DNA from 2 places in the Janthinobacterium svalbardense genome. Region 2 is predicted to be linked to the other one. Evidence: predicted binding sites of a transcription regulator. Region 2 holds the regulator's gene; the other holds the start of a gene.
What was found. Region 2 encodes FliA, which starts transcription of late flagellar genes. Its sites were predicted from a motif close to CTAAAGTTTNNNNNNNNNNNGCCGNTA; they were not measured.
Positions count from the first base shown of each region.

Region 1: the regulator FliA is predicted to act here: its motif matches at 12,035-12,061, upstream of CNX70_RS07285 (DUF5610 domain-containing protein).

Region 1 is NZ_CP023422.1:1,669,627-1,684,880, forward strand. It holds gene CNX70_RS07210 (M28 family peptidase) at 1-386, shown strand, start outside; gene CNX70_RS07215 (MFS transporter) at 428-1,642, opposite strand; gene CNX70_RS07220 (LLM class flavin-dependent oxidoreductase) at 1,931-2,941, opposite strand; gene CNX70_RS07225 (hypothetical protein) at 3,189-3,386, shown strand; gene CNX70_RS07230 (M24 family metallopeptidase) at 3,581-4,708, shown strand; gene CNX70_RS07235 (hypothetical protein) at 4,770-5,207, opposite strand; gene CNX70_RS07240 (hypothetical protein) at 5,428-5,706, shown strand; gene CNX70_RS07245 (VanZ family protein) at 5,725-6,150, opposite strand; gene CNX70_RS07255 (SDR family NAD(P)-dependent oxidoreductase) at 6,691-7,455, opposite strand; gene CNX70_RS07260 (TPM domain-containing protein) at 7,479-8,000, opposite strand; gene CNX70_RS28505 (TPM domain-containing protein) at 8,000-8,836, opposite strand; gene CNX70_RS07270 (LemA family protein) at 8,838-9,452, opposite strand; gene pyrF (orotidine-5'-phosphate decarboxylase) at 9,607-10,431, shown strand; gene sbcB (exodeoxyribonuclease I) at 10,542-11,990, opposite strand; gene CNX70_RS07285 (DUF5610 domain-containing protein) at 12,133-12,747, shown strand; gene CNX70_RS07290 (GGDEF domain-containing protein) at 12,749-13,714, opposite strand; gene CNX70_RS28060 (hypothetical protein) at 13,717-13,953, opposite strand; gene CNX70_RS07295 (HPF/RaiA family ribosome-associated protein) at 13,978-14,355, opposite strand; gene CNX70_RS07300 (DUF1345 domain-containing protein) at 14,556-15,221, opposite strand.
Region 2 is NZ_CP023422.1:5,250,919-5,266,172, forward strand. It holds gene CNX70_RS23370 (flagellar basal body L-ring protein FlgH) at 1-275, opposite strand, end outside; gene flgG (flagellar basal-body rod protein FlgG) at 326-1,108, opposite strand; gene CNX70_RS23380 (flagellar basal body rod protein FlgF) at 1,180-1,923, opposite strand; gene CNX70_RS23385 (flagellar hook protein FlgE) at 1,984-3,531, opposite strand; gene CNX70_RS23390 (flagellar hook assembly protein FlgD) at 3,586-4,284, opposite strand; gene flgC (flagellar basal body rod protein FlgC) at 4,300-4,701, opposite strand; gene flgB (flagellar basal body rod protein FlgB) at 4,704-5,156, opposite strand; gene flgA (flagellar basal body P-ring formation chaperone FlgA) at 5,348-6,043, shown strand; gene flgM (flagellar biosynthesis anti-sigma factor FlgM) at 6,154-6,462, shown strand; gene CNX70_RS23415 (flagella synthesis protein FlgN) at 6,471-6,938, shown strand; gene CNX70_RS23420 (hypothetical protein) at 6,989-7,849, opposite strand; gene CNX70_RS23425 (translation initiation factor Sui1) at 7,922-8,284, opposite strand; gene motD (flagellar motor protein MotD) at 8,333-9,121, opposite strand; gene CNX70_RS23435 (flagellar motor protein) at 9,127-9,873, opposite strand; gene CNX70_RS23440 (RNA polymerase sigma factor FliA) at 9,855-10,586, opposite strand; gene CNX70_RS23445 (MinD/ParA family ATP-binding protein) at 10,631-11,494, opposite strand; gene flhF (flagellar biosynthesis GTPase FlhF) at 11,487-12,815, opposite strand; gene flhA (flagellar biosynthesis protein FlhA) at 13,139-15,235, opposite strand; gene flhB (flagellar biosynthesis protein FlhB) at 15,232-15,254, opposite strand, start outside.

The sequences.
Region 1 (15,254 bases), 2.7 Mb from region 2:
GCGAGCGCACGGAGCTGGGTGCGATGGCAGCGGCGACCGCCAAAGCCATGGGCATGCACATTGCTGCCGCGCGTCCCGACCTGGCCGGTGGTTATTTCCGCAGCGACCATTTTAGTTTTGCCAAGGCGGGCGTGCCCGCGTTTTCCATCAATGGCGGACGCGAGTACATCAAGGACGTGGCAGAGTCGAAAGCCAAGGCGGCCGCCTACGGCCCCCGCTACCATCAAGTCACCGATGAGTACGATGCCAGCTGGGATTTGTCGGGCATGACGCAGCAGGCGCAATTCACGCTGAACCTGGGGCAAGCCGTGGCCAACGCGGCGAAAATGCCGGCCTGGAAGGCCGGCGATGCGTTCGGCAAGGCGCGCGCGCAGGCTGCAAAGTAAGGGGTGGTTTGTGCCAACAATGTTGGCGCCACAGCGCCGGATCAAGCCGTCCGTTCCAGCCGCCGTTGTGTATGCCTGTACTTGCTCCACACGATCAGCAGCAACAGCGGCATGGCGCCGCCCACCATGCACAGGGCGGGCCAGCCGCCAGCGGCGAAGCTGGCGCTGGCCAGCGCCGAGCCGGCCGAGGCGCCGATGAAGCCGCCTGCGATGAACACGGTGGTGACTCTTGCCCGCGCATGCGGCGCCAATTTATATATGATGGACTGGTGCGTCACTTGCAGGCCCATCACTCCCATGTCCAGCAGGACGATGCCGATCAACAGCAGCACCAGCGAATGGGCGCCGAAGCCGATCAGGGCCCAGCCCGCGATGGAGGCGACGGCCAGCAGCCAAGTGGCCTGCCGTGCATAGCCGCGGTCGGCCATGCGGCCCGCCGTATTCGCGGCAAAGGCGCCCGTGGCGCCGGCCAGGCCGAATAGACCGATCTGCATTTCCGAATAGTGGTAGGGCGCGCCGCTGAGCAAGAAGGTCAGGCCCGTCCAGAACACGCTGAAAGTGCCCAGGCCCAGGCCCGAGAACAGGGCGCGCTGGCGCAGCAAGGGTTCCTGGCGGATGATGTCGGCCAAGGAGGCCATCAGCTTGCCGTATTGCAGCTTGCCACGCGGCGCCTCGTTTGGCAGGATGCGGCGCAGCATGACGAGCAGGGCCGCCACGACGATGGCGGCCAGTACGTAGACGCTACGCCAGCCGCCGCTGATCTGCGACACCGTGCCGGAGACGGTACGCGCCAGCAAGATCCCCAGCAACAAGCCCGTCATGACGGTGCCCACCATGCGGCCCCGGCTATGGTCGGGCGCATACGAGGCCACCATGGCCGTCACCACCATCAAGGCGCTGGCCGTGATTCCCATCAAGACGCTGGCGATGGCAAAGACGATGATGTTCTGGCTGGTGGCGGCCAGCAGCAGGGCGCCGATCTTGGCGATCAGCATCCATGTCAGCAACTGGCGGCGGTTCAGCACGTCGCTGAGGGGCACCAGAAACACGATGCCTAGCACATAGCCGATCTGCGTGGCCGTGACCAGGTAGCCCGCTTGCGGCACGCTCACGCCAAACGAGGCGGCCAGCATCGAGGTGAGCGGCTGCACGTAGTACAGGCTGGCGACGAGCACACCGGCGGACAGGGCGAACAACAGGATGCGGGTGGAACTCAGCAGGGTGCTGGCGTCGATATGCGAGGGTGCGGATTTCATGCGATACAACTTTCTTGGAATGACGCTTTTGGATCAGCATGATAGCGGGGCTATGCATTTCCTGCCGGACAGGGCCGATTTTGCGGCTGTAACGTAGACAAGATGCAGGCAAAAAAATCCCGGCGATCGATGCCGACGGCCGGGAAAAGGGTATATGGGGATATACCGAGGGAGGAAGTTAAAACGTGTTCTAAACTTACTGCGCGTCGTTAGTCGCGGCCTGCGATGCTCACTGTGCACCCGCACAGTTCCGCTTCTCGTCCACAACTCACTTCCGCTCGCGACAGTTTAGAAAACGTTTTTATGACCGCTTGCCAGCTCCGCATGCACCTGCGCCGTGATTTCATACGAGCGCAGGCGGTGCTGGTGCTCGAAGATCTGCGAGGTGATCATCAGTTCGTCGGCGCCCGTCTCGGCAATGAAGGCGGCCATCTTGGCCTTGACGGTGTCCGGCGCGCCGATGGCCGTGCAGGACAGGACGGAGTCGAGCATGGCGCGTTCCTGCGGGCCCAATTGCTCCAGATAACCGGGCACGGGCGGCTGCAGGCGCGACGGGCGTCCCGTGCGCAGGTTGACGAACGCCTGCTGCATCGAGGTGGCGCGCAGATGTGCCTCGGCATCCGTGTCGGCGGCGAACACATTAAAGCCCAGCATCACGTACGGTTTGGCCAATTGTTTGGAAGGCTTGAAGTGTTCGCGGTAATACGCCACCGCTTGCAGCATCATCTGCGGCGCGAAGTGCGAGGCGAACGCATACGGCAAGCCCAGGTGGGCAGCCAGCTGGGCGCCGAACAGGCTCGACCCCAGTATCCACACGGGCACTTTCGCGCCCTTGCCGGGCACGGCAAGCACGCGCTGGCGCGGCTCGTCGGACATGTAGTCGATCAATTCCAGCACGTCCTGCGGAAACTGTTCCGCGTCGGACTGCAAGTCGCGGCGCAGCGCGCGCGCCGTGGTCTGGTCGGAGCCGGGCGCGCGGCCCAGGCCCAGGTCGATGCGGCCCGGGTGCAGCGCTTCCAGCGTGCCGAACTGTTCCGCGATGACCAGCGGCGAATGGTTCGGCAGCATGACGCCGCCCGCACCCACGCGGATGGTTGTCGTGCCGGCCGCCACATGGGCGATGACGACGGCCGTGGCGGCGCTGGCGATGCCGGGCATGCCGTGGTGTTCGGCCAGCCAGTAGCGGTTGTAGCCCCAGCGTTCACCGTGCTGCGCCAGGTCGAGCGTGTTCTTGAACGACTGGCTGGCGTTGCTGCCTTCGGCGATGGGCGCGAGGTCGAGTATGGAAAATGGAATCATGGTAGCGATATCGGGACGTGGTGGAAAATCACAATGGACGATTTGTCTATCCCCTGACGCTGGCAGGGTCACGCATGACGGCATGGCGGGGAAGACAGGCTGGACACATGATAATGCGAATCGGGAATTTGCGTACTGATCGGTAAAAAACTCGGTAGGCGATGAACGCGATCCAGGATAAACATGTACCGCTGAGCAAGTGCATCGCGCTGTATGTGTACAAGTCTGAGGCAGGGACTGGGAAGCGTTGCAACCGTTCCTGAAAACCCATGCGCCGCCGCAGGTGAACATCAGCATCGATGCGCAATACCCGCTGGTGCCGGCAGCCCTGCAGGTGCAGATCGGCGATGTACACGGGCATGCCGAACACGGGTTCACCACGGAAAAGCAGCTGCTGCTGCATCTGCAAATGTACACGGCTGTCTTGATCGAACTGGCGAAATAGCCGCTTGTAAAAATGGACGGAAGTCATAGACTGCAAGCCTGAGACGAATCCGGGCGCCGAACTTTTCATGCGCATGCGGGTCAGACGTTTCCATATAGGAAGGGAGCAGTTATGCATGAGCAACAGGAGGCCCGGCTGGCGCCAGGCAGGGCAGGCGGGGTGGTGCCGCGCCTGAACCCGGACGAGGGGCGGCCATGAACTGGCCGCTGGAACTGGAAGTGGCGCACAAGCTGGCGCAGATGCGGGGCTGGCTGGAGCAGGAACGTGCCGGTGCCGTGCGCCTGCGCGGCGTGGACTGGTTTGCGTGGGCCACGGCGGGCGCGTCGAACAGCCATAGCCATACGGCCGAGTGCGGTTGCGCGGAAGTGCTGGTGACGCGCGACGCGGCCTACATCCTGACGGACGAAGCCGAAGCCATGCGCATGCGCGAGGAAGAAGTGCGCGGACCATGGACGTGGCAAGTATCGCCTTGGATGCAGCCGCAGCTGTATGAGTTGCGCGAGCATTTCGTGCAGCATGCGGCCGGTGGTGCGCCTGTCTTGTCTGACCGGCCAGGCTTGCACGAACGCAGCCTGCCCGTGGCCCTGCGCGAAGAGCGGCTGGTGCTGCTGGAATCGGAGCAGCAGCGCTATCGCCAGGTGGGGCAGCTGGCTGCCGGCGCGGCCGCCGATGCGCTGCGCCAGGCCCGCCCCGACTGGAGCGAGCAGGAACTGGCTGCCGCCTGCGTGCGCGCGCTGTGGCTGCGGGGCTTGCAGGCCGTGCATGTGCTGGTCAGCGGCGCGGAGCGCCAACAGCGGTATCGGCGCGCGCCGCCGGCCCAGCTGGTGCTGGGCACGCAAGCCGTACTGGCCCTGTGCGCGCGGCGTTTCGGCCTGTGCGCCAGCCTCACTCGTCAACGCCGCTTCGGCCCGGCGCAGCATCGCGCCGATGGCGCGGCGGTGGCCATGGACGATGCCGATGCCGCCATGCTGGCGCTGGAAGCGGTGGCGCTCGACGCTTGCGAAACGGGCCACGCGCTGAGCATGGTGTATCACGCGCTCGACAGCGCCTACGCGTATGCCGGCCAGCCCGATACGGTGCGTACCAGCCGGCAAGGAGGCATCCATGGCTACCTGGCGCCCGAAGTGGCGGCCGGCGCGCACACGGAAATCATCCTCAAGCGAGGCATGGCGCTGGCCTTCCACCCCAGCCTGCCAGGCAGCACGGTGGAAGACACCTTTCTGCTCGACGGCAACCAATTGCACAACCTGACGCATGACCCGGCCTGGCCCTCGGCCATGGTGCAGGGGCGCAGTCGCCCGCTGACCCTGGCCTTGGCCTGATGCGGCCCTGTGCAGTAGCTATTGGCAGGGATCGGCAAGCCCCGGTAAGCCCCGGCACCTGTCAATAGCGCTGCAGCACGCCTTGTTGCACGCTGACCCGGTCGCCAATCTGGAAGACGGGCGGGGTATTTTGCATGAAGGTGCGCGTCGTGCCGTCGTCCAGGCGCAAGGTGACGCGGTACAGCATATTGCCCGCCGCACCCGAGGTGCTGCCAGCGGTACCCGATGTACCCGCCTGCATGTCGGCACTGCCTTGATCCATGCCACGCGGTACGGTCACTATCGACTGCACCGTCGCTGAATTGATGTTCATGCCGGACTGATCCGTATCGCTGCGCATGCTGCTGGCCGGCATGCTGCTTTGCAGCGTCGTGCCGGCCGGTACGGCGTAGGTTTCGCCGCTATTGCTGCGCGCCACGCTGGTACTGTCCGTGGAATGACAGGCCACCAGCAAGGTACAGGCCAGGCCGGCCAGCAGCAGGGTTTTTTTCGATCTCATCTTGGTCTCCTCATGGTCGAACACTCAGGATCGGTACCCGCGATGATGCGGATAGCAGCGATTGCTGCATGTAAGAGCATGGCGGCGCGGGGATGTTCTGCAACCGTCATGAGCGATTGAGCTAGATCAAGTGTCTAATTGCCGTGCTTGGTATAAACGATGCTGGTAATCACTAGGTCGTGCGCCCGCACGTTTCCTCACTGTTGAATCGGGAGAAAAAATGTCATCTGGTCCTACCGCAAAACTGATCAATGAACTGGTGCTGGCCGTCGGCGGCACCGCGCGCGATGCCCGTGCGCGCCATGTACTGGCGCAGGCCTTGCATGGCCTGGTGCGGCTGGCGCGCTCGGAACAGTTGCTGGACATGCAGCGCGATGCGGCACGCGCCATGGGGGCCGGCAGCCGGCGCGAGACGCGTGCCCTGATGCGGCGCCTGGGCACGGGCAGCCAGGGGCAGTTGCCGCTGGCATTGCAGGATAGCGAAGCGGACCGCGCCTGACGGGCGGTCATGCCGCATTCAGGCATTCGGTTGCGGCGTTCCCTTGCCGAGGGCAGAGGCGACCATTTTGGGCCAGAGGAAACACAGCGGCAGGCAGACCGCCGCCGCGGCCGTGATATCGACCACCCAGTCGCTCACGGCGCCACGGCGGTAAGGCAGGAAACTCTGGATGAATTCGTCCAGCGCGCCCATGGCCGCCACCATCAGCACCGACAGCAGCGCCCGGCGCGCCATGCCGCCGTTCGTGCCGCTGAACAGGATCAGGGCCAGCACGCCATAGCCGAAGGAATGCAGTACGCCGCCCGACGCATACTGGCCCACGTCCGCGCGCACGCCCGGGATATCGCCGATCAAAATCACCAGGGCATACAGCAGCAGCGCGGTGCGGTAGCGCAGGCGTGCGTGGCGGTCGGCAAAACAGAGTTCGGGCAATGCTGCAGGCATGATGCGTCAGGATAAATGGAAAGGCAGTCACAATATCATGTGCGTGGCGGGTCACCATGTTTTTGCGCAAGAGCTTAATGGACAGGCAAAAAAAGGCCCGCGGAGACGCGGGCCAAAAACCCAAATGAAATGGGTCAAGAGTGAGAGTTGCTCGGTGCTCACCATGTCGCGCGCCTTGCCGGCGCGCGCCACGATCATGAAAGGGGAGTGGTGTGCCATCGCGGCACACCTGTCTGTAGTCAGGCATATCGGTTGCCTGTACAGCAGATGAAGCAAGTATAGGGGGCGAACATGACGGGCCGATGACACGCCGCAACATTTTTTTTCGACCGGCAGAATGACCGCGAAGATTGGGTGTCATGGCAAGAATGGCCATGTTTCAAGGGCGACAGAAAAAAAAAGCCCGCTGGTGAAAGCGGGCTTAAAACTATTTTCTTGGAGGAGAATAGTGGAGACAGGTGCATTATGCTGCGTCGCACGATATGTGTCTAATTGTCTTTCTAGATATCTATTATGCATTTTTGATATAACTCGCTTGTTTCACTCCTTCACGGGCACCGTATAGTTGAGTGCCATGCGTCCGCCATCGACATAGATGGTCTGGCCCGTCATGTAGGTGGCGTCGTCGCTGGCCAGGAATGCGGCGATACCGGCCACTTCTTCCGGTTCGCCGCAGCGGCCCAAGGGGGTGCGCGACAGGATCGTGTGGCGCGCCTCGGGGCTCGACAGCACCGCCTGCTTGGCCAGTTCCGTCAGGATGGTGCCCGGGCCGATGCCGTTTACGCGCACGCCATGCGAGGCAAGATTCAAGGCCATGACCTTGGTCAGCTGGTTGATGGCGCCTTTCGACACCACGTACGGCACCTGGTTCGGAATCGCCAGCTCCGCATTCACGCTGGACATATTGATGATGCAGCCGCTGTTGCGCTTGACCATCTCGCGCGCCACGGCCTGGCCGCATAGGAACATCGATTTCAGGTTGATGCGCATGACCCGGTCGAAATCGTCTTCGCAGACATCGAGGAAATCGGCCGCGTGCGTCACGCCCGCATTGTTGACGAGGATATCGATGTGGCCGAACTGGGCCAGGGTTTCCTTCAGCATGGCGTCCACGTCCGCCTTCTGGCTGACGTCGGCGCAAAAGAAGCGCGCCTGCGGACCGAGGGCGGCCGCCGCCTGCGCGCCTTCTTCCTTGATGTCGACCAGCATCACCTGCGCCCCTTCGGCGATCAGGCGGGTGGCGCAAGCCAGGCCGATGCCTTGCGTGGCGCCCGTGACGATGGCGGTTTTATTGAGTAGTTTCATGTAATCGCCTCGGCGGGAAGGAATCAGAGGAGGATGGGTTCGTTCGGCAACTGGTTGCCGCGCGTGCCATCGGCGGGGAAGTGGCTTTGCAGCAAGGTATTTAACTGCTGCAAGGCATCGAGTGTGCTGTCGTGGTAATTGCCATCCTTGAAGCCGCCTGTCATGGTGCGGCATACGCCTTGCCACTGTTCCGGCGTGACGCGGCGGCCCACGTTGCGGTCGGCCACGATATCGACCTGGTGTTCGGCCAGGTTGATATAGATCAGCACGCCAACGTTGTCTTCCGTATCCCACACGCCATACTGGGCGAACAGTTCGCGCGCCCGCTCGCGGTTGCTCACGCCCTGGTAGGCCATGCCAGGCGTCAGGGCCGCCTCGACGATCAGGCGCACTTCCGCCTGGTGCATCGCTTCACCGCCGGCAATCGCCGTCTCGATGGCTTTCAGGGTGCGTTCTGGAAACGCCTGGCGCGCCGTCGCGGGCGTGCCGCGCAAATGTTTTAAAGCGCGTCCGCAGCGCTGTCCGAATGTCAGTTGTTTCGTCATTACCAATCTCCCGAGGCGCCGCCGCCGTCAAAACCGCCGCCGCCCCCACCAAAACCGCCGCCGCCACCGCCACCGCCAAAACCACCGCCACCGCCGAAGCCTCCGCCGCCACCGCGGTTGTTCAGCGCCTGGCTCAAAATGCTGCCCAGCACGACACCCGTAGCGCCGCTGGACCAGTTGCTGCCGCGCTGCAGCCTGTTAGGCCCGCCGCGCGAACGGAACACGGTCAGTAGCACAAGAAAGCCGAAGAACAGCAGCGGCAGCCAGAAGGTCAGGCCGCCCGCTTCCACCGTGGCCGGGGCCTTTTGCTGGGCGGGTGCGGGGAATTGCTCCTGGTTCAGCAAGGTGGCAATCGACCCCACGCCGGCGACCAGACCGCCGTAATAATCGTTTTGCTTGAAGTGCGGGGCGATCACGTCTTGCAGGATGCGTTTCGATTGCGCATCCGTCAGCACGCCCTGCACGCCGCGGCCCGCTTCGATGCGCAGGCGGCGCAGCGAGGATGGATTGTCTTTCGCCACCATCAGCAGCACGCCGTCATCGACGCCCTTGCGGCCCAGCTTCCAGGCATCCGTCACGCGGATGCTGTATTGCTCGATGGCTTCCGGTTCCGTGCTCTTGACCAGCAGCACGGCGATCTGGCTGCCCGTCTTGGCTTCGTAATCGGCCAGCACGCCTTCCAGCGCCGCTTTTTGCTTGGCATCGAGCATGCCGGCATTGTCCGTCACGCGCGCGGCCAGCGGCGGCACGGGCTGCAAGCCCTGCGCGCCGGCTGGCGGCATCGTCCACAGCAGCAGCGCCGTCGCCAGCGCCGCGAGGTAGGACCAGGCTTTCATCTTATTTGCCAAAGTTGACGGTCGGTGCGGTCGAGATGGCTTTTTCGTTTTCCACCGTGAACGATGGCTTGACCTTGTAGCCGAAGACCATGGCCGTCAGGTTGTTCGGGAAGCTGCGCGCATGCACGTTGTAATCCTGTACTGCGACGATGTAACGCTGGCGCGCCACGGTGATGCGGTTTTCCGTGCCTTCCAGCTGCGACTGCAAGTCGCGAAAGCTGGTATCGGCCTTCAGGTCCGGGTATTTCTCGGACACTACCATCAGGCGCGACAGGGCCGACGACAGCTGGCCCTGCACTTGCTGGAATTTCTCGAACGCGGCCGGGTCGTTCAGCACTTCTGGCGTGATCTGGAAACTGGTGGCGGCGGCGCGCGCCTTGGTCACCGCTTCCAGCGTTTCGCGCTCGTGCGTGGCATAGCCCTTGACGGTATTGACCAGGTTGGGGATGAGGTCGGCGCGGCGCTGGTACTGGTTGACCACTTCGCCCCAGGCGGCCTTGGTGGCTTCATCCTTGCTCTGGAAGTCGTTGTAGCCGCAGCCCGTCAGGATGCCGGCCAGGACGGTGATGCTCAGCGTCAGGCGCAGCCATTGGGTGAATTGTTTGGTGATTTGCATGATGGTTTCCGTGCAGAGTAAAAGGGATGCGGCAAATATACCTGAAACGGCCTGCAATGTCGGTTTAATCAGCGCCGGCCGCCAGCACCGGCTGACTTGATGGGACCGCGCCGCGTTACAATACGGGGTTTGCAACTGAATATAGAGGTGTGCCGTGAATTTCATCAATAAATTATCCGCCGCATGGACGGCCAATAATTCCCTGCTGTGCGTGGGACTGGACCCGGACCTGGCGAAACTGCCGGCCGAACTGCGCGATCTGCCCGATGGAATCACCACCTTTTGCACGCGCATCATCGACGCCACGGCCGACCTGGCCTGCGCCTTCAAGCCGCAGATCGCGTATTTCGGCGCGCTGGGCGCGGAAAAACAGCTGGAAGACATCTGCCGCTACGTGCGCGAACATTACCCGCACATCCCGCTGATCCTCGACGCGAAACGGGGCGACATCGGCGCCACAGCGACGCAATACGCGCGCGAAGCGTTCGAGCGCTATGGCGCCGACGCCGTCACCGTCAACCCCTACATGGGCGAGGATACACTCGACCCTTTCCTGGCGTGGAAAGACCGCGGCGTGATCATCCTGTGCCGCACCTCGAACCCGGGCGGCTCGGACCTGCAATTCCTCGACACGGACGGCGTGCCCCTGTACCAGCGCGTGGCGCGCCTGGTGGCCGAGAAATGGAACAAGAATGGCCAGTGCGCACTCGTCGTCGGCGCCACCTTCCCTGAAGAACTGGCGCAAGTGCGCGCCATCGTCGGCGACATGCCGCTGCTGGTGCCCGGCATCGGCGCCCAGGGCGGAGATATTGCCGCGACCGTCGGCGCGGGCCAGACGGCGAACGGCATGGGCATGATGATCAGCTCGTCGCGCGCCATCATCTACGCCACGCCGCAAGCGGGCGAAGACTTCGCCGATGCGGCGCGCCGCGTGGCGATTGAAACGCGCGATGCGATCAATCAACACCGCGCAGCGTAGGTCGGATTAGCGGCGTAGCCGCGTAATCCGACAACACCGGTAACGTCAACAATGTTGTCGGATTACGCGGGGCTTTGCCCCGCTATTCCGACCTACGGCTGTCTTGGGTTTCAGTCGCGCATGGGCGCCACCATCTCCGCGTAATCGTACAGTTCACCGAGAATTTCCTCGCCCCGCTCATCGACCGATTCCGACAGCACGTCGATTTCCGTAAACAGCATTTCGATGGTGCGGGCACCGCCGTCGCCGTCGAACAGGCGGGCGGCGCGGTGCTGTTCCCAGCGCAGGTTTTCCGCTTCGCTCAGGGTTTGCGGGAAATTGCGGGCGCGGTAGCGGAACAGCAATTCCTGCAAGCGTTCGTCGGCAAACGAAGGGCGAGCCGTGGCCAGCTTGGCCGGCGTGTCGCGGCGCAAGGATTCGAGCAGGCGGCGGTCGTCGTTGCTGACGAAACCGTTGTACAAATCCTCATCCACGTCCAGCGCCACGTTCGCGCCCGGGCGCTGGAACACTTCGGCCCAGATCGCATCCATGTTCGGCGCCGTGGCGGCCAGCTGGGCGTTGACCTTCGCCGCATCCATGTCGATGCCCCATTGCGTGGCCATGGCCGGCGACAGGGTCTTTAAATTGCCGACCAGCATGGGCGATTTGTTCAAATGTACGCTTTTCACCGGCAGGCGCGTCATGCCTTCCGGCATGGCTTCCTTGCGCGTAAACAGGCGCGTGCGGATGGTGTCGGCGTCCAGGCTGAACAGTTCGCGCGGGTCGTAGGCGCAATCCCAGACGAGGATTTCATTTTTGTTGCTCGGGTGCGTGGCCAGCGGCCAGACGACGCCCAGGCAGCCCCGTTCGGCGGGGAACATGCCGGACACGTGCAGGAAAGGCTGGCGCTCGGCGGAGGCCAGGTGCATGCCCATTTCACTGGCGACCCTGTCCTTCTTGTGCAGGGCCAGGCAGAATTCGAACAGTTTCGGCTGTTTTTCGCGGATCAGGCGGGCCAGGGCGATGGTGGCGCGCACGTCGGACAGCGCATCGTGCGCCGCTTCGTGCAGCAGGCCATTGGCCTTGCTCAAGTGTTCCAGTTTAAAACTGGTCTGGCCATCGTCGCGCTTCGGCCATTGCATGCCTTCCGGGCGCAGCGCGTGCGTCATGCGCACCACGTCGAGGATGTCCCAGCGGCCGCAATGGTTCTTCCATTCGCGCGCATACGGGTCGATCAGGTTGCGCCAGAACAGGAAACGCGTGACTTCATCGTCGAAACGGATGGTGTTGTAGCCCACGCCGATGGTGCCCGGTTCCGAAAAAGCCGCTTCGATGGTGGCGGCGAACTGGTGCTCGGGCACGCCCAGTTGCAAGCATTGCTGCGGCGTGATGCCCGTGATCAGGCACGCTTGCGGATCGGGTAGGAAATCATTGGCAGGCTGGCAATACAGCATGATCGGCTCGCCGATCTCGTTGAGTTCGGCATCCGTGCGGATGGCTGCGAACTGGGCCGGGCGGTCGCGGCGCGGCTGGGCGCCAAAGGTTTCGTAGTCGTGCCAAAGAAATGTCTGGTTAGTCATTGATGTCGTTGCTTGCTTAATTGTTATCTTAATTGTCCGGGCCGCTTCAGTTTTCTGAAAACCTGCCGATACTACACGAGAGGATGGTCATCACGGCGTTTCCCGCATGGTGGCATACATTGTCCGTTCAAGGAGGTCTATCGTGTCAATTCCCATCGCCGCAAGCGGCAATTCCACCCCTTCCGTGACTTCCGTCAGTACGGGCGTTGCCGGCAAGGACGATAAAGTCCAGAAAAAGGACGGCGTCAACACTGAAATGAGCGTGAACGAGCGCAGCAAGCTGCAGTTGAACGCCTCCATCATCCAGGCGTCGCTGAATGTCTCGCTCGGTTCGGAAAACGAGCCGCTGGCGCTGCTGTACAAGACGGCCATCACGAATATCAATGAAGCGCTGAAGGGCCAGTACGGCGACGATGCGATCCAGAACGCGGCCTCGCAAGACAATAGCGCCGAAGCGACGGCAAGCCGCATCGTGTCGCTGTCGACGGGTTTTTTTGACGCGTTCAAAAAACAGAATCCCGGCATGGACGACGATGCGGCTCTGAGCAAGTTCATGGACACCATCAGCGGCGGCATGGAAAAAGGCTTCAAGGAAGCGCGCGACATCCTGGACGGCTTGAAAGTGCTGAATGGCGATATCGCCGGCAATATCGACAAGACGTACGAGCTGGTGCAGAAGGGCTACGCGGATTTCATCGCCGCGCACAGCAGCAAGAAGGATGATGCGGCCAAGCCGGCCGACAGCAAGGCTGCCTGAGCTACAGCATGACCCTGTTGCGGCCTGAGGCTTTTGCCCGGTAGAGCGCCGCGTCGGCGGCCGCGATCAGCGCTTCATCGTCCTGTTCGGCCGCCAGGCTGGCCACGCCGAAGGAGCCCGTGATATGCGGCAGCGCGCTGCGCATGTCGGCGAAGATGATGGCGTGCTGCATGCGCTCGCACAGGCGCTCGGCCACCCGCAGGGCCACGTGTTCGTTGGTATCGGGCAAGATCACGATCATTTCCTCGCCACCATAGCGCACGGCAAAATCCGTCGGCCGCAGGGCTGCACCCAGCACTTGCGCGGCGATGCGCAGCGCCTGGTCGCCCGCCTGGTGGCCGTGCGTGTCGTTGAAACGCTTGAAATGGTCGAGGTCTATCATCACCAGCGATAGCGGCGAGCCGCTGGCGTGGGCGGTGATGATCATGTTCGGCAGTAAGTCGGTCAGCCAGGCGCGGTTGTACAGGCCCGTCAGGCTGTCGACCATCGACAGCTGGCGGTAGAATTCGCCCAGTTTCTGGCGCCGGCGCAGCAGGGCATTGGCGGCGCGGATGCGGAAGGACAGCAAGCGCAGCAGGTTGCGCGCCAGGCCGTTCGATTGTTCGATCAATTCCCAGACGACGGCCGCGTCGATCACCAGCAAATCGGTTTCTTCCAGGGCGGAAATGGCGGCCAGGTTGCTCGCTTCATCGAGCACCGATTGTTCGCCCACGCTTTCGCCGGGCAAGACCTTGCTGACGGTGCCGTCATCCATGCCCGTGTGGGTGTCGGCCGCGACGGCCAGCGAGCCGCGCAGGACGATGTACAGGCTGGTGCCCTGGCTGTCGGCAATGGCTTCGCCCGCTTCGAGGCGCATGACGGGGCAGGGCGCCAGCATGGCGGCCGTCTGGCTGTCCGCAGCATCGCTAAATAGCTGTAAATCGCCGATGTTGCAGCCTGAAGCGCCGAAGTTGCCGATCTGTTCCACAATCATACTTTCAAAAAGCCGGTGCGCGCGAGCAGAGGACCGGTATCTTCATGATAGCGTAAAGCGGCCTTGGCTGTAACGGCAAAGGCTTGCTTGATGTCACTTACTGTGGGAAATACGACAATTATTTCATTCTCGCGTCCATGCGCTGGAATGCTGCCGGTTTTGGCATTCTTGTTGCAGAGCGCGAAAGGCGGGGCGGATGTGCAAAGGCAGCCTTGAACGGCTGCCTTGGTCACTGAAGAGTGCTGCAGTTTGGGGAGTTACTCGGCGGTTTCTTCCGCTTCAGCCGTATCGATCACGGCATTCTTGCCGGTGGCGTGGCGCTTGCTGTCTTGCAGGCGGCCCAGGGCACTATCGATGGCGCGTTTCAGTTTGTCAGTGGCGCCGGCAACGGATTGATGCACGGTGGCGTTCTGTTCGGTCACGGCAATCGGTTGATAGCCAGCAACGCGTGCTTCCATGACGCAGCGGATATCGTCGGCGCCGCCTTTCGGGCCATTCGTGTCGCTGATGTGGACTTCGATGCGGGTCAGGTTGTCGCGGAAGCGGTTCAGTGCGCTTTCAAGTACGGATTGCACATGTTCGTTCAGTCCAGCGGTGTTGGCGATGGTGCTGTCGGTATGAATATTGATTTGCATATGCTTACTCCTGTCAATTCAAAAAAAACCCATCTCAGGCGTGCTGCGGCCTGGTTGCTGCCTCATGCACATGACCTCTGTGCATGGAACTTATCTTACTCCTCTTTCTGGTATTTCAAGAGGGTGCGCACGATTAAGATGAGCTTAACCCTACAGCCAGGTCAAGTTTCCTCGCAGAATCTTTTCAAGCCGAGTCAGCTTTATCCATTGATGAGGCCGGCGGCAATATTGATCGACAGGCCCAGCACGACCAGGTTGAAGAAAAAGCTCAGCACGGATTGCCCCAGCACGATCTGCCGCATCAGGCGCGTCTGCACGCAGACATCCGACGTTTGCACGGCCACGGCGATGGTGAAGGCGAAATACAGAAAATCCCAGTAATCGGGGTTTTGCTCGTCGTCGGGAAACTTCAGGGGGCGTAGCGCGGGGTCGGCCTGGTAATACAGGTGGGCATAATGAAAGCAGAACAGGGTGCCGACGAGAAACCAGGAACCGACCAGGGTGAGGATCGTCAAGCCGTAGTGCAGCGCGCGCTCGTCCGGCGCCATGTCTTTCATCGAAGACAGCTGCGAGACGATGGCCACCAGGCTCATTACGGATGCGACGGACAGGGCCGACAGGACCGTGGCGGCCCGCTCATCCTGGCGCGCGGCCATCACCTTCACCTTGTGATGGTTGGCGCGCATCATCATCCAGGCCATCGTCGCCAGGTAGAACCAGACGGCAACATTCCACGCCGTCAGCAAACGCGTCATCTCTTGCCAGGACGAGGGCAGCAGCAGGCCGGCCGCCACGCCGATGGCCGTGGCCATGCTCAGGTGGGGGCGGCTGCGGATGAAGCTGTGCAAGGGAAGCGTGATTTTCATGGTGCGAGTTCGCAGTGGTAATAGCGCATCTTA
Region 2 (15,254 bases):
ACGCTGCCGGACTTGTTGCCGGAACTGGCGCCCGCCTTGACGGCGTTCGTGCGCTCGGTGATGGCGATGATCATGGTGTCGCCCACGTGGCGCGCGCGGCGGTCTTCGAAGGCGGGACGGTAGGTCGACGGCTGGTAGATGGAACCGTTGCTGACGACCACGGGTTCCGGCATCGGTGCGCGCGTGGTGGTCGGGTATTGCACGATGGACGTAGGCGTGATGGCGCAGCCGGACAACAGGACTGCGGACAACAGGGCGATGATGGGGTATTGCATGGCGAACCTCCGCTGCCATCCGGCGGCGGATGGCATGACGACTATGAAAATTAAAGTTGCGACAATTTCTGCAGCATTTGATCGGATGTGGTGATGGCCTTGCTGTTGATCTCGTAGGCGCGCTGCGTCTGGATCATGTTGACCATTTCCTCGGCCACGTTGACGTTCGAGCTCTCGATATAGCCCTGCATCAGCACGCCGGCACCATTCGTGCCCGGGGTGTTGGTTTGCGCCACGCCGGAGGCGCCCGTTTCCATGTACAGGTTTTCGCCCTTCGACTCCAGGCCGGCCGGATTGACGAAGGTGGTCAGCTGCAGCGAGCCGATCTGCGATGGCGCCACGGTATTGGGCAAGGTCACGGAGACGGTGCCGTCGCGCGCCACGGTCAGGCTCAGCGCATTCGTCGGCACGGTGATGGCGGGCTGGATGACGAAGCCTTCGGAGGTCACCAACTGGCCATTGGCATCCGTCTGGAAAGAGCCGTCGCGCGTATAGGCGGTGGCGCCATCAGGCAGCAGCACCTGGAAGAAACCGGTGCCGTTGACCATCACGTCGCGCGAATTGCCCGACGCCTGGGGATTGCCCTGGGTATGGATGCGTTCGGTAGCCACGGTGCGCACGCCCGTGCCGATCTGCAAGCCCGACGGCAGCTGGGTTTGCTGCGACGATTGCGCACCCGGCTGGCGCACATTTTGATACAGCAAGTCTTCAAACACGGCGCGCGACTTCTTGAAGCCCGTGGTGCTGACGTTGGCCAGGTTATTGGCGATCACGTCCATCTGCGTCTGCTGCGCTTCCAGGCCGGTCTTGGCTATCCAAAGGGAACGAATCATTTTTTTCTCCAATAACAGCGCTTGCCAGCCCTGTAGACTATTTCTATGTAACCATTATGCGACCGGCTCTATCAATTCAAAGCGAGGATCTGGGTGGCTTTCGCCGCGTTATTCTCGGCATTCTTCAACAAGCTCATTTGTGTTTCGAACTGGCGCGCCAGGGCGATCATGCTGACCATCGAGTCGACGGGGCTGACATTGCTGCCTTCGAGCGCGCCCGTCGTCAATTTGACGGCCTGGTCGGCCTGCGCCAGCGTGCCATCCTTCAGGCGGAACAGGCCGTCGTCGCCGCGCACCAGTTGCTGCTCGGGCGGGTTGACCAGCTTGATGCGTCCCAGCACCGTGGACGGGCCTGGCGGCACATCCGTGGAAATCGTGCCCACCGTGCCATCGCTGGCGATGGACACCGTCACGCCCGGCGGAATGGCCAGCGGACCCGTGTCGCCCTGCACCATCAAGCCCGATTGGGTCTGCAACATGCCGTTTTCATTGAGCTTGAAGGCGCCGTTGCGCGTATAGGCTTCGGAACCGTCGGCCGACTGCACCGCGATCCAGCCGCCATTTTCCACGGCCACATCGAGCGTGCGGCCCGTGTGCTGCATGGGTCCTTGCGTGAAATCGGAACCGACCGTCGAATCGACGACAAAGGCGCGCGTCGGCATCATGCCGTCCGCCACCACGGGCACGGCGCGAAACGAGTCGAGCTGGGCACGGAAACCCGTGCTGGTGGCGTTCGCCAGGTTATTCGCCGTGGTCGCCTGCTTGTCCAGGATGTGCTTGGCGCCCGAGCCGGCGGTGTAGATGAGACGGTCCATGTGTTTTCTCCGTGCAAAACGAAAGCCGGGAGCAGTCCGAAAGAACTGCTCCCCTTACTCTTAACGCAGGTTGACGAGTGTTTGCAAGACCGAATCCTGCGTCTTGATGGTCTGCGCATTCGCCTGGTAGGCGCGCTGGGCCGTGATCATGTTGACCAGCTCGGCCGTCAAGTCCACGTTCGACACTTCGACGGCCGAGGCGCGCAAGTCGCCCAAACCGGCCGAGCTCGGCTCACCCGTCATGGGGCTGCCCGAGGTCGAGCTTTCCGCCCAGGCATTGTTGCCCAGCGGCTCCAGGCCATTCGGATTGGAAAACTTGGTCAATACCACCTGGCCCAGGTCGCGTGTCTTGCCATTGTTGTACTGGCCCTGGATCACGCCATCGGTGCCCACGACGAAACGGCTCAGCTGACCGGCCGCATAACCATCGGCCACGGTACGCTTTTCGCTGGTGGACGAACTGAGCTGGGTGGAATTGGTGAAGTCGACCTTGATCGCCAGGTTCGCATTCGCGCCCGTGGCGGGGAAGACGGGCAGGTTGACCGTCACCGGCAAGGTTTGCGGCGGCGTCAGGCCCAGCATGGCGGCCTTGTCCAGGCTGCCGACGCTGTTGAACACCAGCGAGGCCGACCTCACGGCGGGCACTTCCGTCACGGCGGCGATATTCTTGTCGATCTGGTCTGGCGTCAGGCTGGAATTGATGCCGTTGGGCACGGCGCTGCCATAGGTGGCGCTGATGGCGGCCAGCTGGGCGGGGCTGGCACCGGCCGCGGCTGCGGCGGCGCTCACGGCGGCGCCGGCCGCATTGCCATAGGCGACGGCGGCAGCCGTGATGGCCGCCGGTACCAGCGGCACGGCCGTGACGGCGGACTGGTAGGCAGCGCGCGCGGCCAGAGAGGCGGCATCGGTCTGTGCCGCGGCAGCCACTTTCGCGCTGGTAATTTCCTTGCCGTCAGTAGCCGAGTAGACATCCCAGCTATTGGTGCCCGTCTTGACATAGAAATTGGACATGGTGTGGGCATTGCCCAGCGAATCAAAAACCGGTACGGGGAATTGCTTGGTCCACGACTTTTGCTCGCCCACGCTGAACGGCACCACGGTTGGCATGGCCGAGTTGGAATCGAGGTTGACCTGGGTATCGATCTTGGTGGTCGCCTGCGGCGCCATGTCGGACGGGTCGATCTGCAGCGGTACCACGGCGCCGGCCAGGATCTTGCCGTTCACGTCGGCCGGATAGCCCGTCAGCTGGGCTTTCTGGGCATTGATGATGAAGCCGCTCTTGTCGACCTGGAACTGGCCGTTGCGCGAATACTGGATGGCACCGTTCACGCTGGTGCGGAAGAAACCGCCGCCATTGATGGCGATGTCGAGCGGATTCGACGAGCTTTCCAGGTTACCCTGGTTGAACAGCTGCGCCACTTGCGACACGGCCACGCCGATGCCGGGCTGGTTGCCGCCCACGCCATACAGCGAGTTGGCATAGATGTCGGCAAACTGCGCCTGCGATTGCTTGAAACCCACGGTGGCCGAGTTGGCGATATTGTTGCCGATGACGTCCAGCGATTTGGCGGCGCCATTCAAGCCGCTCAGGCCTTGTTGGAAAGACATTGTGTTCTCCTGGTAGAAATTAGGGGTAGAGGGTCTACGCTACAAACGAGCGGCTTACAAAATCTGTTTCACATCGGCCATGGTGATGCTGCCCACGCCCGGCACGTTCAACTTCACGCCACCGGCGCCCGTCGACACGCTGGCGACCGAACCGAACATCAGCGCCGCTGCATCCGTGAGCTTGGCGCCGCCACGCGTCGCTTCCACCGAAAAGGTATACGCGCCGTCGGCCAGCACGACCGGCTTGCCATCCTTGTCGAGCTCGGCCGTGGAGCCGTTCCAGCCCAGCGGCAAGGTACCCGCATCCTGCGGGCCCAGGTCGATGGAATGGACTTCCTTGCCCGCGCTGTTGTAGATGATGACCTTGACGCTGTCGGCCGGCGTCGCCAGGTCCACGCCCAGCAGGGCCGCGCTCTTGCTCAGGGTGACGTTCTTGCCTGCCGTCAGCACGCCGTGGCCGATGATATTGGCCGCCTGCATGGATTCGGCCTGCTGGTAGCTGGTTTTCAGCGTTTCCAGCGTGGTATTGAGCTTGTTGACGCCCGTCACCGTGGACAGCTGGGCCAGCTGGCTCGTCAGCTGCGCATTGTCCAGCGGGTTCATCGGATCCTGATTTTGCAGCTGGGTCACCAGCAGGGTCAGGAATTTGTTCGTTTCTTCCTCGACGCTGCCCTTCGCGGCCGTCGTCTTCTTCGGATTCATCGTCGCCATCAAGTCGGTGACGGTGGCGGTGCTGGTATCGATGGTTGCCATAATGGTCAGTCAGCCTTATTGGCCGAGCGTAAGGGTTTTCAGGAGCAGCGACTTGGCTGCGTTCATGGTTTCCACATTGGTCTGGTACGAGCGCGAGGCCGACAGCATGTTGACCATCTCGTCGACCGTATTCACGTTGGGCATGGTGACGTAGCCCTTTTCGTCGGCCAGCGGGTTCTTCGGGTCGTAGACCAGCTTCATCGGCGACGGATCTTCGATCACCTTCTGCACCTTGACGGCCGTGGCGCCGTTGGCCATGGGCACGGCTTCGAACACCACCTGCTTGGCGCGGTAGGCTTCGCCCGTGGCGCTGGTGGCGCTGTCGGCATTGGCCAGGTTGCTGGCCACCGTGTTCAGGCGCTGCGCCTGGGCGCTCATGGCCGAACCGGAGACGTTAAAGATATTAAATAGCGACATGATTATTGTCCTCCCTGGATGGCCGTCAGCATGCCCTTGATCTGCGAGTTGAGGAACGTCACGGCCGCCTCGTAGCGGATGGCGTTGTCGGCAAAGGCATTGCGTTCAAGATCCATGTCCACCGTATTGCCGTCGACGGCGCCCTGGGCCGGCGCGCGGTACAGCAGCGGCGTGCCGTCGGGCAGGGTCTCGACCTTGCCGCCCGTGCTGCTCCCTGCTGCAGCGGCCACGCCCTTGCCCGGCAGATGCTGCGGCGCCGTGCCCTTCAGGGCCGGCGGCACGCCATCCTTGCGCGCCATCGCCCCCTTCAGCGCGCTGGCGAAATCGACATCGCGCGCCTTGTAGTTGGGCGTATCGGCATTCGCGATATTCGAGGCGAGCAATTCCTGGCGCGTCGAGCGCAGGCTCAGCGCCGTCTCGTTGAAGCGCATGTAATCGTCGAGTTTCCCTATCATGTCAGGCTCCGGAAAGATCTGCCACTGGCGCCTGAGATGGCGGAAGGATGGCGGTATAGTGATGACAGGAAACATAGTACGGTGCCCACCGGCAAGGCCATCGCCGGATCAGACCGTACTTTTACCCCTTAATCGGCGCTTCGATCAGAGCTGCGCACACTATCATGGCACTATTCCAGAGGCCTATCACCATGAAAACACCGCTCGCTTTCTTCTTCGTTCTTGCCGCCCTGCCAATATTGGCGCAGGCGCAAAACGCCGGCCGGCAGACGCCGGAAGCGCTACGCAACAGCGTGGAACAGTTCCTGCAAGTGCAAAGCAATGGCTTGCCAGGCAAGGTGACGGTCACCGTCGGCGCCGTCGATCCGCGCCTGAACCTGGCCGCCTGCCCCGCGCCGCAAGCGTTCATGGCGCCAGGCGCGCGTGCCTGGGGCAAGACTACCGTGGGCGTGCGCTGCACGGCACCCTCCAACTGGACCATTTATTTGCAGGCCAACGTGGCCGTCGTGGGCGACTACGTGGCCAGCGCCGTGCCGCTGGCACAAGGGCAAGCCATCGACGCCAGCCAGCTGGTGACGATGCAGGGCGACCTGGCGGCATTGCCTGCAGGCATCGCCACCGACATGGCCCAGGTGGTGGGCGCCAGCACGAATATTTCCTTGCCACCAGGCACGCCGATGCGCCTCGATACCCTGCGCCGCAAACCGGTGGTCATGCAAGGCCAGCTGGTGCGCGTCGTTTCAAGTGGCAACGGTTTCCAGGTGGCATCAGAAGGACGCGCCATCGGCAGCGCCGGCGATGGCCAGACGGTGCAGGTACGCACGCAGAGCGGGCAGCAGATCAGCGGCGTGGCGCGCGCGGGTGGCATGGTGGAGGTCGCCTTTTAACGCGGATAGATAGCGATATTGTAGTCTGGCGCACTAAAGTTCCTGGATAAGATGCCGATAAGAAGTCATATCCCGGAGTTTTTTGACTTCGACCAGACGAGGATCACGCTGTGAAAATTACCGATAACACCATTAAAAGCAATCCCGGCCTGCCGGTGGCGCCCGCGAATACCTCCGGCGCCCGGAATGCCGAGAAAGCCCAGGCAACACCGACGACGTCGGACAATGTACGCCTGTCGCCGCAAGGACAGGCATTAGCGGCCAGTGCAACTGCCGGCAGCGGCGCCGTGTTCGACACGAAAAAAGTCGAACGCATCAAACTGGCGATCGCCGACGGCCAGTTCCAGGTCAACTCTGAAAAAGTGGCGGACGGTCTCCTCGACACAGTCAAGGACTTGCTGCACTCACGAAATAGATAGGTTCCCTCATGCAATCAGTGACTCCGTTTTCCAGCCTGCGCGACGAGCAACAGCTCATGACCACATTGCTGGCATTGATGAAAGAAGAACAGCGGCATCTGGTTGCGGCTGACATCGATGCAATCACGGAGCTCACGGTGCGCAAGACGGCACTCGTCGGACAATTGAGCCAACTGGCGGCGCAACGCCACCAGGCGCTGGCGGCAGCCGGTTTCACGGCCGCCGAAGCGGGCATGGAAGACTGGCTGATCAGCGCCAGCGAAGCCGAAGCGGCGCCCCTGTGGAAAGCCCTGCTCGACACCACGCGCGAAGCGAAAGAACAGAACCGGCTTAACAGCCTGCTGGTCAACAAGCACATGCTGCACACGCAAGGCGCCCTGAACGCCATGCGCCCCACGGCCCAGAGCGGCAATTTCTACGGCCCCAGCGGCCAACCGACGACGAACACGGCCAGCCGGCGCGTCGTCATCGGCTAAGTCCCTTATTTAGAGCCTATCCCCCGGCAAGGCGCAGCGGCTTTGCCAGCTCAGCCGTGCCCGGGACGCCCCGTATGCTGGCGAAATTTCGCCGCGATGGCTTGCCCCTTCGCTGCGGCGGCAGCCTGCTGCGCCGGGGTCAGCTCATCCTGCAGCCAGTGCCAGTATTCATCCTGATACGGATTGGTGACGCCGGGAGCGAGGATGTCGTCGTAGACGAGGCGCAGGGCCAGCAGGTAGCCATACGCTTGCGGCGCATCTTTCTGCACCATCTCGCCATCGCGCAGGTAGGTCATCATCAGGGTCGCCACGCTGGAGAGTTCAGCTTCATCCGCCTGCGCCGTCAGCTGGGCGATGGCTTGCCGCTTCCATGCCTGCACCAGCGGATCGTCGGGACGGTTGCGCAACGCGCTGCGGTCGCCGAACGGCCCTTCCGACAGGAACAGGGTGGCGGCGCCCGGCACGCCCGCCTTCGCGGCAGTGGCCAGGTAGCCGAGACGGTCGTCGCGCTGGCGCTGCGTCAGGCCCGCGCACAGCTGCTGCTGGGCGGCTTTTTCTTCTGCCGTCATCTCGCGGCCCAGCTCGAATTCCAGCCCCGGCAAGCGGCTTTCGCGCTGGAAGACGATGCAGTCGTCGAGCAGGTTGTAGGCCGCATACGCGTCTTCCGGCCTGCCGCTGGCGGCCAGGCGTTCGAGCCGCTGCACCAGGGAAACGACAACGGACGCGTCAGCCGCAGGGACGGAAGCATCGATATGCAAATACGATTCCAGGCTGCGCCCCGCTGGTGCGCTGGCGGCAGCGATAGCCACAGATTCCGGCGCGCCGCCGTCGGGTGCGGGCCAGTACGCCAGCGCCAGTGCTGCCGCGATGGCAGCGGCGATGGCGATGCCGGTGAGCTTGATATTCATCATGAGTGGCGTGCGTGGACTGGAAGCGCACGTTACCACAGGTGCGCGGCGGCATGCCGCACGCGGCGCGGGCGATCAGCCGCCGGCTTTTTTCGCCTGATGGCCCAGTTTGGCCAGCGCAGCCACGATGGTGTCCACGTGGTCGCCCTGCACTTCGATCACGCCATCCTTGACGGTGCCGCCCGAGCCGCACTGCGTGCGCAGCTGCTTGCCCAGCAGGGCCAGCGCGATGGCGTCCAGCGCCAGGCCTTTCACCACGCTGACGCTCTTGCCGCCGCGGCCCTTGGTCTGGCGCGACACGCGCACCACGCCATCGCCCGCAGGCGCCACCTTGGCCTGCGCCTTGCACGCGCATTGCGCCAGCGGCAGGCGGCAGGCGGGACACATGCGGCCCGTTTCAGTGGAATACACGAGACCGCCCAGGGAACTGCTTTTCATGATGGAGAGATAAAAAGGGAGAAGGCGCGATTGTACCAAGCGCCGGGTTCAGTTGGCGGGAGCAGGTGCCGGTGCGACGGGCGGCGTCGGCACTTCCGTCACCGTCTCGGGGATGCCCGACAAAATCGTCACGGCGACCCTGCGGTTGCGCGCGCGCCCTTCCGGCGTTGCGTTCGGCGCCACGGGGATGTTGTCGGCGTGGCCCACGGCCGTCAGGCGCGACGCTTGCACGCCGCTGGCGATGAACAGGCGCACCACGGCGCTGGCGCGCGCGGCCGACAATTCCCAGTTCGAGGCAAAGGTCGAATTGCTGATCGGCTGCACATCCGTATGTCCTTCTACCTGCACGTCGTGCGTGTCATCCTTGAGCAGCACGGCCACGGCGCGCAAGGCCTGGTCCGACTCCATCGTCAGCCCTGCGGCGCCCGGATCGAACAGCACGCTGGCATTGATTTCCACGCTCACGCCGCGGCTCGTCTGCGTGACCCGCACCTTGCCTTCCTTGACCAGCGGCGCCAGCGTGGACGTCAGGTCCTGCGCCAGGCGCGTCATGTGTTCGCGCTCGCGGCGGATGGCTTCCGTGCGGCGTTTCAGGGCGGGGTTCGGCAGCGCAATGGCTTGCGGCGCTTCCATGATGATGGGCGGCGCGCCCTTTTCCAGGCTGAAGGCCTGGCCGATGGCATTCTGGAAGACGCGGTACTTGCCTTCGTTGACTTGCGAAATCGCGTACATGACGACGAAAAAGGCGAACAGCAAGGTGATGAAGTCGGCGTACGAGATCAGCCAGCGGTCCTGGTTGTCCGGCTCCTCGTCATACTTCCTGCGCGCGCGCCGCATCATGCTCAGTGCTCGTGCAGCAGGCTGGCCACGCGCTCTTCGATGATGCGCGTGTGGTCGCCCGTGGCGATGTCGTACAGCACGGCGGCCGTGATTTCATACTGCAGTACGCGGCGCGAAACGATGGCCTTGAGTTTGTTCGCCACCGGCAGGAACAGCAGATTGGCCAGGCCGACGCCATAAATCGTCGAGACAAACGCCACGGCGATGCCGCTGCCCAGCTTACTCGGGTCGGTGAGGTTTTCCATCACGTGGATCAGGCCCAGCACGGCGCCCAGGATGCCGATGGTGGGCGAATAGCCGGCCGCCGATTCCCACACCTTGACGGCCTGGCGTTCGGCCATCTCGTAGGCGGAGATTTCCACGTCGAGCAACTGGCGCAGCTTGTCGGGCGCGATGCCGTCGACGATCATGCGCAAGCCCTTGGCATTGAAGCGGTCGGCCGTGTTTTCCATCAGGCGTTCGAGCGCCAGCGGGCCGTCGCGGCGCGCCGTCAAACTCCATTGCCCGATGTCGCGCGCCAGCGCGGCACGCGTGTCGGCTGGCGGCAGGAAGACCCAGCGCAGCATTTCCAGGCCGCGCACGAAGGTGCGCAGCCGCGTTTGCAGCAGCACGGCGCCGAAGGTGCCAATGACCACGATGGCAAAGGCGGCCGGCTGCAGCAGGGAGGCCATCTTGCCGCCTTCCAGTGCCTGGCCGACCAGCAGGCCGGCCAGCGCCAGCGCCAGCCCGATTACGCTGGACCAGTCCACGCCAGCTCCCTCAAGGTTGCCCGCAGGCGCGCGACGGCCTGGGTATGCAGCTGCGAGACGCGCGATTCGGACACGCCCATCACCGCGCCGATCTCCTTCAGGTTCAGCTCTTCTTCGTAGTACAGGCCCATGAGCATTTTCTCGCGTGGCGGCAGCGCGTCGATGGCATCGATCACGGATTGCCGGAAATCGGTATCGAGCAGGGACCGCAAGGGGTCGCTGTTCTCGTCCACGCAATGGCGGTCGAGAAAGCTGTCATTGCCGTCCGGGTCATGAAAGTCTTCGTAGTACAGCAACTGGTGGCCGCCGCCGTCGCCCAGCATTTCCTGGTAGTCGACCAGCGACATTTTCAGCAATTTTGCCACTTCCGACTCCGTCGGCGGGTGTCCCAGGCGCTGCTGCAAAATGCTCATCGCCTCTTCGATCTTGCGCATGTTCTGGCGCATGCTGCGCGGCAGCCAGTCGCTGGTGCGCAATTCGTCGAGCATGGCGCCGCGGATACGCAGCACGGCATACGTCTCGAACTGTGCGCCATGCGTCTCTTCATAGCGGCTGATGGCGTCGAGCAGGCCGATCATGCCGGCCTGGATCAGGTCATCGACCTCGACCGAAGGCGGCAATTTCGCCTTCATATGGTGCGCCAGACGCTTCACCAGCGGAATGTGCTCCGTCAGCAAATAGTCCTTGTTCGATTTCCCTTTGACCGTGTACATAGGCTGCTTATTGTTTTAACTGCTATCGTGTGCTGATGATGGATTCAGACGCTGAACTGGTGCGGGCTCCCCGTCTGGTACAAGGTGCCACCGAGCACCGGCGCCGCCGAACGGGCCAGCCGCTCGGCCAGTCCGCGAAACGCCACCGAGGCTCCCGCCAGCGGAAAGGCATCGACCACGCTGCGGCCCAGACGCGCCGCGCGGTGCAGATACTCATCGGCAGGTACCGACCCCATCGAGGTCAGTTTCACGGCCAGGTAGCGGCTCGCCGCCTGCGCCATATTATCGTATACCACTTTTGCCTCGGATTCGGAAGCGCCGGTGACGAGAATGCCGAACGGACGACGTCCCAGCTCCTGGCTCAGGCGCTTGATCAGGCAGTACGCGGCCTTGATCGAGGTGGCACTGGTCGACACTTGCACCACGATATCGGACGAGGCCATCAGCGGCACGGGGAAGCATGCACCCGCGTCGGCCATGATGCCGTCGACCAGCACGATGCCGCTCTGGCGCGCCAGCACCTCGAAGGTCTTGCCAAGGCGGCGCAGTTCTTCCTCGCCCGCATAGTCCATGCTGTCCATCAGGTGGTTGCGCGCGCCCAGGCTGGCCACGCCGAAGCCTTGCGGCACCTGGTGGATGACCTGGTTCAAGGCGCACTGCTGGCGCGCCACGTCGCGCAGGCTGGCACCGTGCGCCAGTCCCAGGCGCGCGGCGACGCCGTCGCTGCCGCCGCTGGCGTCGAGCAGCAGCACGTCATTGCCGCCGTAGACCAGCGAGGCGCCCAGGTTGACCAGCATGGCGCCCTTGTCGTCCTGCGGCGTGGCCGATAAAAATGTCATGACGCGCGGCTGCGGGCCAGCCAGCATGCGGCGCAAGCCTTCGGCCTGGTCGAAATCGAAATTAGCCAAGGCGCACCCCGCGCGCTTCATTGTTGCGGGCGGCCGCTTGCGCCATCAAGAGCGGCAGTTCGGCATCGGAAAACTGCGTCGCCGCCGCATCGCGCTTGAGCTTGAAGGCGCGGTCGATCAGGTAGCCGCGGTCGGCCAGGTACAGGTCTTCCGGCACGCGCTGGCCGTTCGACACATAAAACAGGTTGAGTTTCTGGCGGATCACCACGTCGAGCACATTGCCGATCGAGGCCGCTTCATCGAGCTTGGTCATGATGCAGCCGGCCAGACCGCTGCCCTGGTAGGCGCGCACCACTTCGTTCAAGGTTTCCTGCGTCGCCGTGGAGTTCAGGCACAGCAAACGTTTCACGTCGGCGCCGGCACCCGACAGCATGGCCACCTGTTCCGTCACCATCTGGTCGCGCTGGCTCACGCCCACCGTATCGATCAGCACCGTGTGCTTGTTCTTCAATTCTTTCAAGGCGATGCGCAAGTCCGCTTCATCCTTCACCGAATGCACCATCACGCCGAGGATCTTGCCGTAGATGCGCAGCTGTTCGTGCGCGCCGATACGATAGGCGTCCGTGGTGATCAGGGCCAGCTTTTCCGGGCCGTGGCGCATCACGCAGCGGGCCGCCAGCTTGGCCGTGCTGGTGGTCTTGCCGACACCGGTCGGGCCGACCAGCGCAAACACGCCGCCCTGCTCCAGCATGGCGTCTTCATTGGCGACCGTATTCAGATTGCGGCTGAGGACAGTCTTGATCCAGCGCATGCTTTGCGCGCCATCGAGGCCGGCGGGCAGCTTGTCGATCAGGTAGCGCGCCAGGCTGGCCGAGAAACCGGCGGCCAGCATTTCGCGCAGCACCACGGCTTTTTGCGGCTCGCGCTGCTGCGTCGAGCCCCACGAGATTTCCGCCAGCTGGGTTTCCATCATGCCGCGCATGGCGCGGATTTCATTCATCATGCCGCTCATCTCGGCGGCGGCGTTCTCTTTGACGTGCGCCAGCGCGCTGGCCATCATCTGCTGCATGCGGGCCATGTCCACTGGCTCGCCGGCAGCCTGGCGCGGTGCGGCAGGACGTGGCGCAGCCGGGCGCTGGGCCGGGGCAGCCTGACGCTGCGGCGTGGCGAACTGGGTCTGCAACTGGGGACGGGGCTGGGACATTTCGGACGCGGCCGGCGGCGACGCCAGCGAAGCGGCATCGTCATTGGCCAGCGCGAGGATTTCCACCACGCCATCGGCCTGGCGGTTCGACAGGATCACGGCATCGGGACCCAGCGCTTCGCGCACCTTGCGCAGCGCATCGCGCGACGAGGCGCCCGTAAATTTCTTCACATTCATGACCGGCCTCCCAGGGCGGGGGTGGCGCAATATTGGCTGAACTGTGTGACCATCGTCGACTCCTGTTGCTTGGGTGCTGTCTTCCACATGGACACAGATCACCCGGACAGTTTCCATTATTAGCGATGCTTGGAGGAAATGATCGAAGGAACAGGACGGGAAAGTACCCGTTATTCAGTTTGCCGGCAGGAAATTGATTAAAAAATAAGCAAAAAGGCGGCAACCCGTCGCTTCGCGATCGGAGTGCGCCCCCATTGGGACGCACTCCCCCATCGGGTTCGACCCCGGCCCTTCGCTTGGGTTTGCGGTCTTAACAATGCCGACTATTGCGCGCCCACCAGGCTGGTGACGCGAATCGTCTTGGTTTCCGGCACTTCCGCATGCGACAGCACCTTCAGCTGCGGCAAGGCGCGGCGCAGGAAACGCGACAGCAGGGCGCGCAGCGGCGCCGGCACCAGCAGCACCGGCGTCAGGCCCAGCGCTTCCTGCTGCTGCGCGGCCAGCCCTGCCTGGTGGGCGATGGTATCGGCCAGGCCCGGCTCGATGCCGGCGCCGTCGCCGCCATTGCCCATGGCTTGCATCAGCAGGCGCTCCAGGCGGCTGTCCAGGGTCATCACGGACAATTCGGCGGCACCGGGGAACAGTTGCTGCACGATGGCGCGGCCCAGGGATACGCGCACCAGCGCCGTCAGCTCGTTCGGGTCTTGCGTATTGACCGTATGCTCGGCCAGGGTTTCGATGATGCTGCGCATGTCGCGGATGTGCACGCCCTCGGCCAGCAGGTTCTGCAGCACCTTTTGCAAGGTCGACAGCGACAACATCTTCGGCACCAGGTCTTCCACCAGGCGCGGCGCATCCTTGCCCAGGTGATCGAGCAGGGACTGCACTTCCGCGCGGCCCAGCAGTTCGGAAGCGTGCGAGGTGATCAGGTGGTTCAAGTGCGTGGCCACCACGGTGCCCGCATCGACGACCGTGTAGCCCATCGATTGCGCCTGGTCACGCAAGCTGGCGTCGATCCAGGTGGCGGGCAAGCCGAACGCGGGATCGCTGGTGGCCACACCCGGCAAGGCGCCGCTGGCCATGCCGGGATTGATGGCCAGGAACTGCCCGTTAAACGCTTCGCCCACGCCCACTTCCACGCCCTTGAGGGTGATGCGGTAGGCGGACGGCTTCAATTCCAGGTTGTCCCGGATATGCACGGGCGGCGCCAGAAAGCCCACTTCCTGGGCAAATTTCTTGCGGATGCCCTTGATGCGCTTGAGCAATTCGCCGCCCTGCGTCTTGTCGACCAGGGGAATCAGGCGGTAGCCCACTTCCAGGCCCAGGGTATCGACGGGCATGATGTCTTGCCAGCTAGCTTCTTCCTGCTCGGGCGCCACGGTGGCTTGCGGCACGTCGGCCGGCCTCTCGGCCGCTTCTTTTTCCTGCGTGCGTTTCTTGCTGATCAGATAGGCGGAGCCGGCCAGCGCGGAGGCCAGCAGCAGGAAGACCATGTTCGGCATGCCGGGAATCAAGCCCATGCCGCCGATGATGCCGGCGGTGATATACAGTACTTGCGGTTTCGCAAACAGCTGCCCCACCAGCTGGGTGCCGATGTCCTGGTCGCTGGCCACGCGCGAGACGACGATACCGGCCGCCGTGGAAATGATCAGCGAAGGAATCTGTGCCACCAGGCCGTCACCGATGGCCAGCAGGGTGTAGTTCTTGAGCGCGTCGGCAAAGCCCATGTCGTGCTGCAGCAAACCCACCAGCAAGCCGCCGATGATATTGATGACGGTGACCATGATGCCGGCGATGGCGTCGCCGCGCACGTATTTGCTGGCACCGTCCATGGCGCCATAGAATTCCGCTTCCTGCGCCACTTCCGTGCGGCGGCGGCGCGCTTCGTCTTCGCCGATCAGGCCGGCGTTCAGGTCGGCATCGATGGCCATCTGTTTACCAGGCATGGCGTCCAGCGCGAAACGGGCGCCCACCTCGGCGATACGGCCCGCACCCTTGGTCACGACGGTAAAGTTGATGATGGTCAAAATGATGAACACCACGATACCGACCGTGTAGTTGCCGCCGATCAGGAAGTGACCGAACGCTTCAATCACTTTACCGGCCGCGTCGGCGCCCGTATGGCCTTCCGTCAGCACCACGCGCGTGGACGCCACGTTCAGCGACAGGCGCAGCATGGTCGACACCAGCAGGATGGTCGGGAAGGCCATGAAGTCGAGCGGCTTGACCGTGTACAGCGCCGTCAGCAGCACGATGATGGACAGCGCGATATTGAAACTGAAAAAGATGTCGAGGATAAAGGCCGGCAGCGGCAGCACCATCATCGCCAGCAGCATGATGATGATGATCGGCGCGGCGAGACCCTTGCTGGCGTTGCCGCTCATACCGCTGAGCCAGGCTGGCAATCTCAGGCCGTTCATGGTGTACTTCCTTTATTCT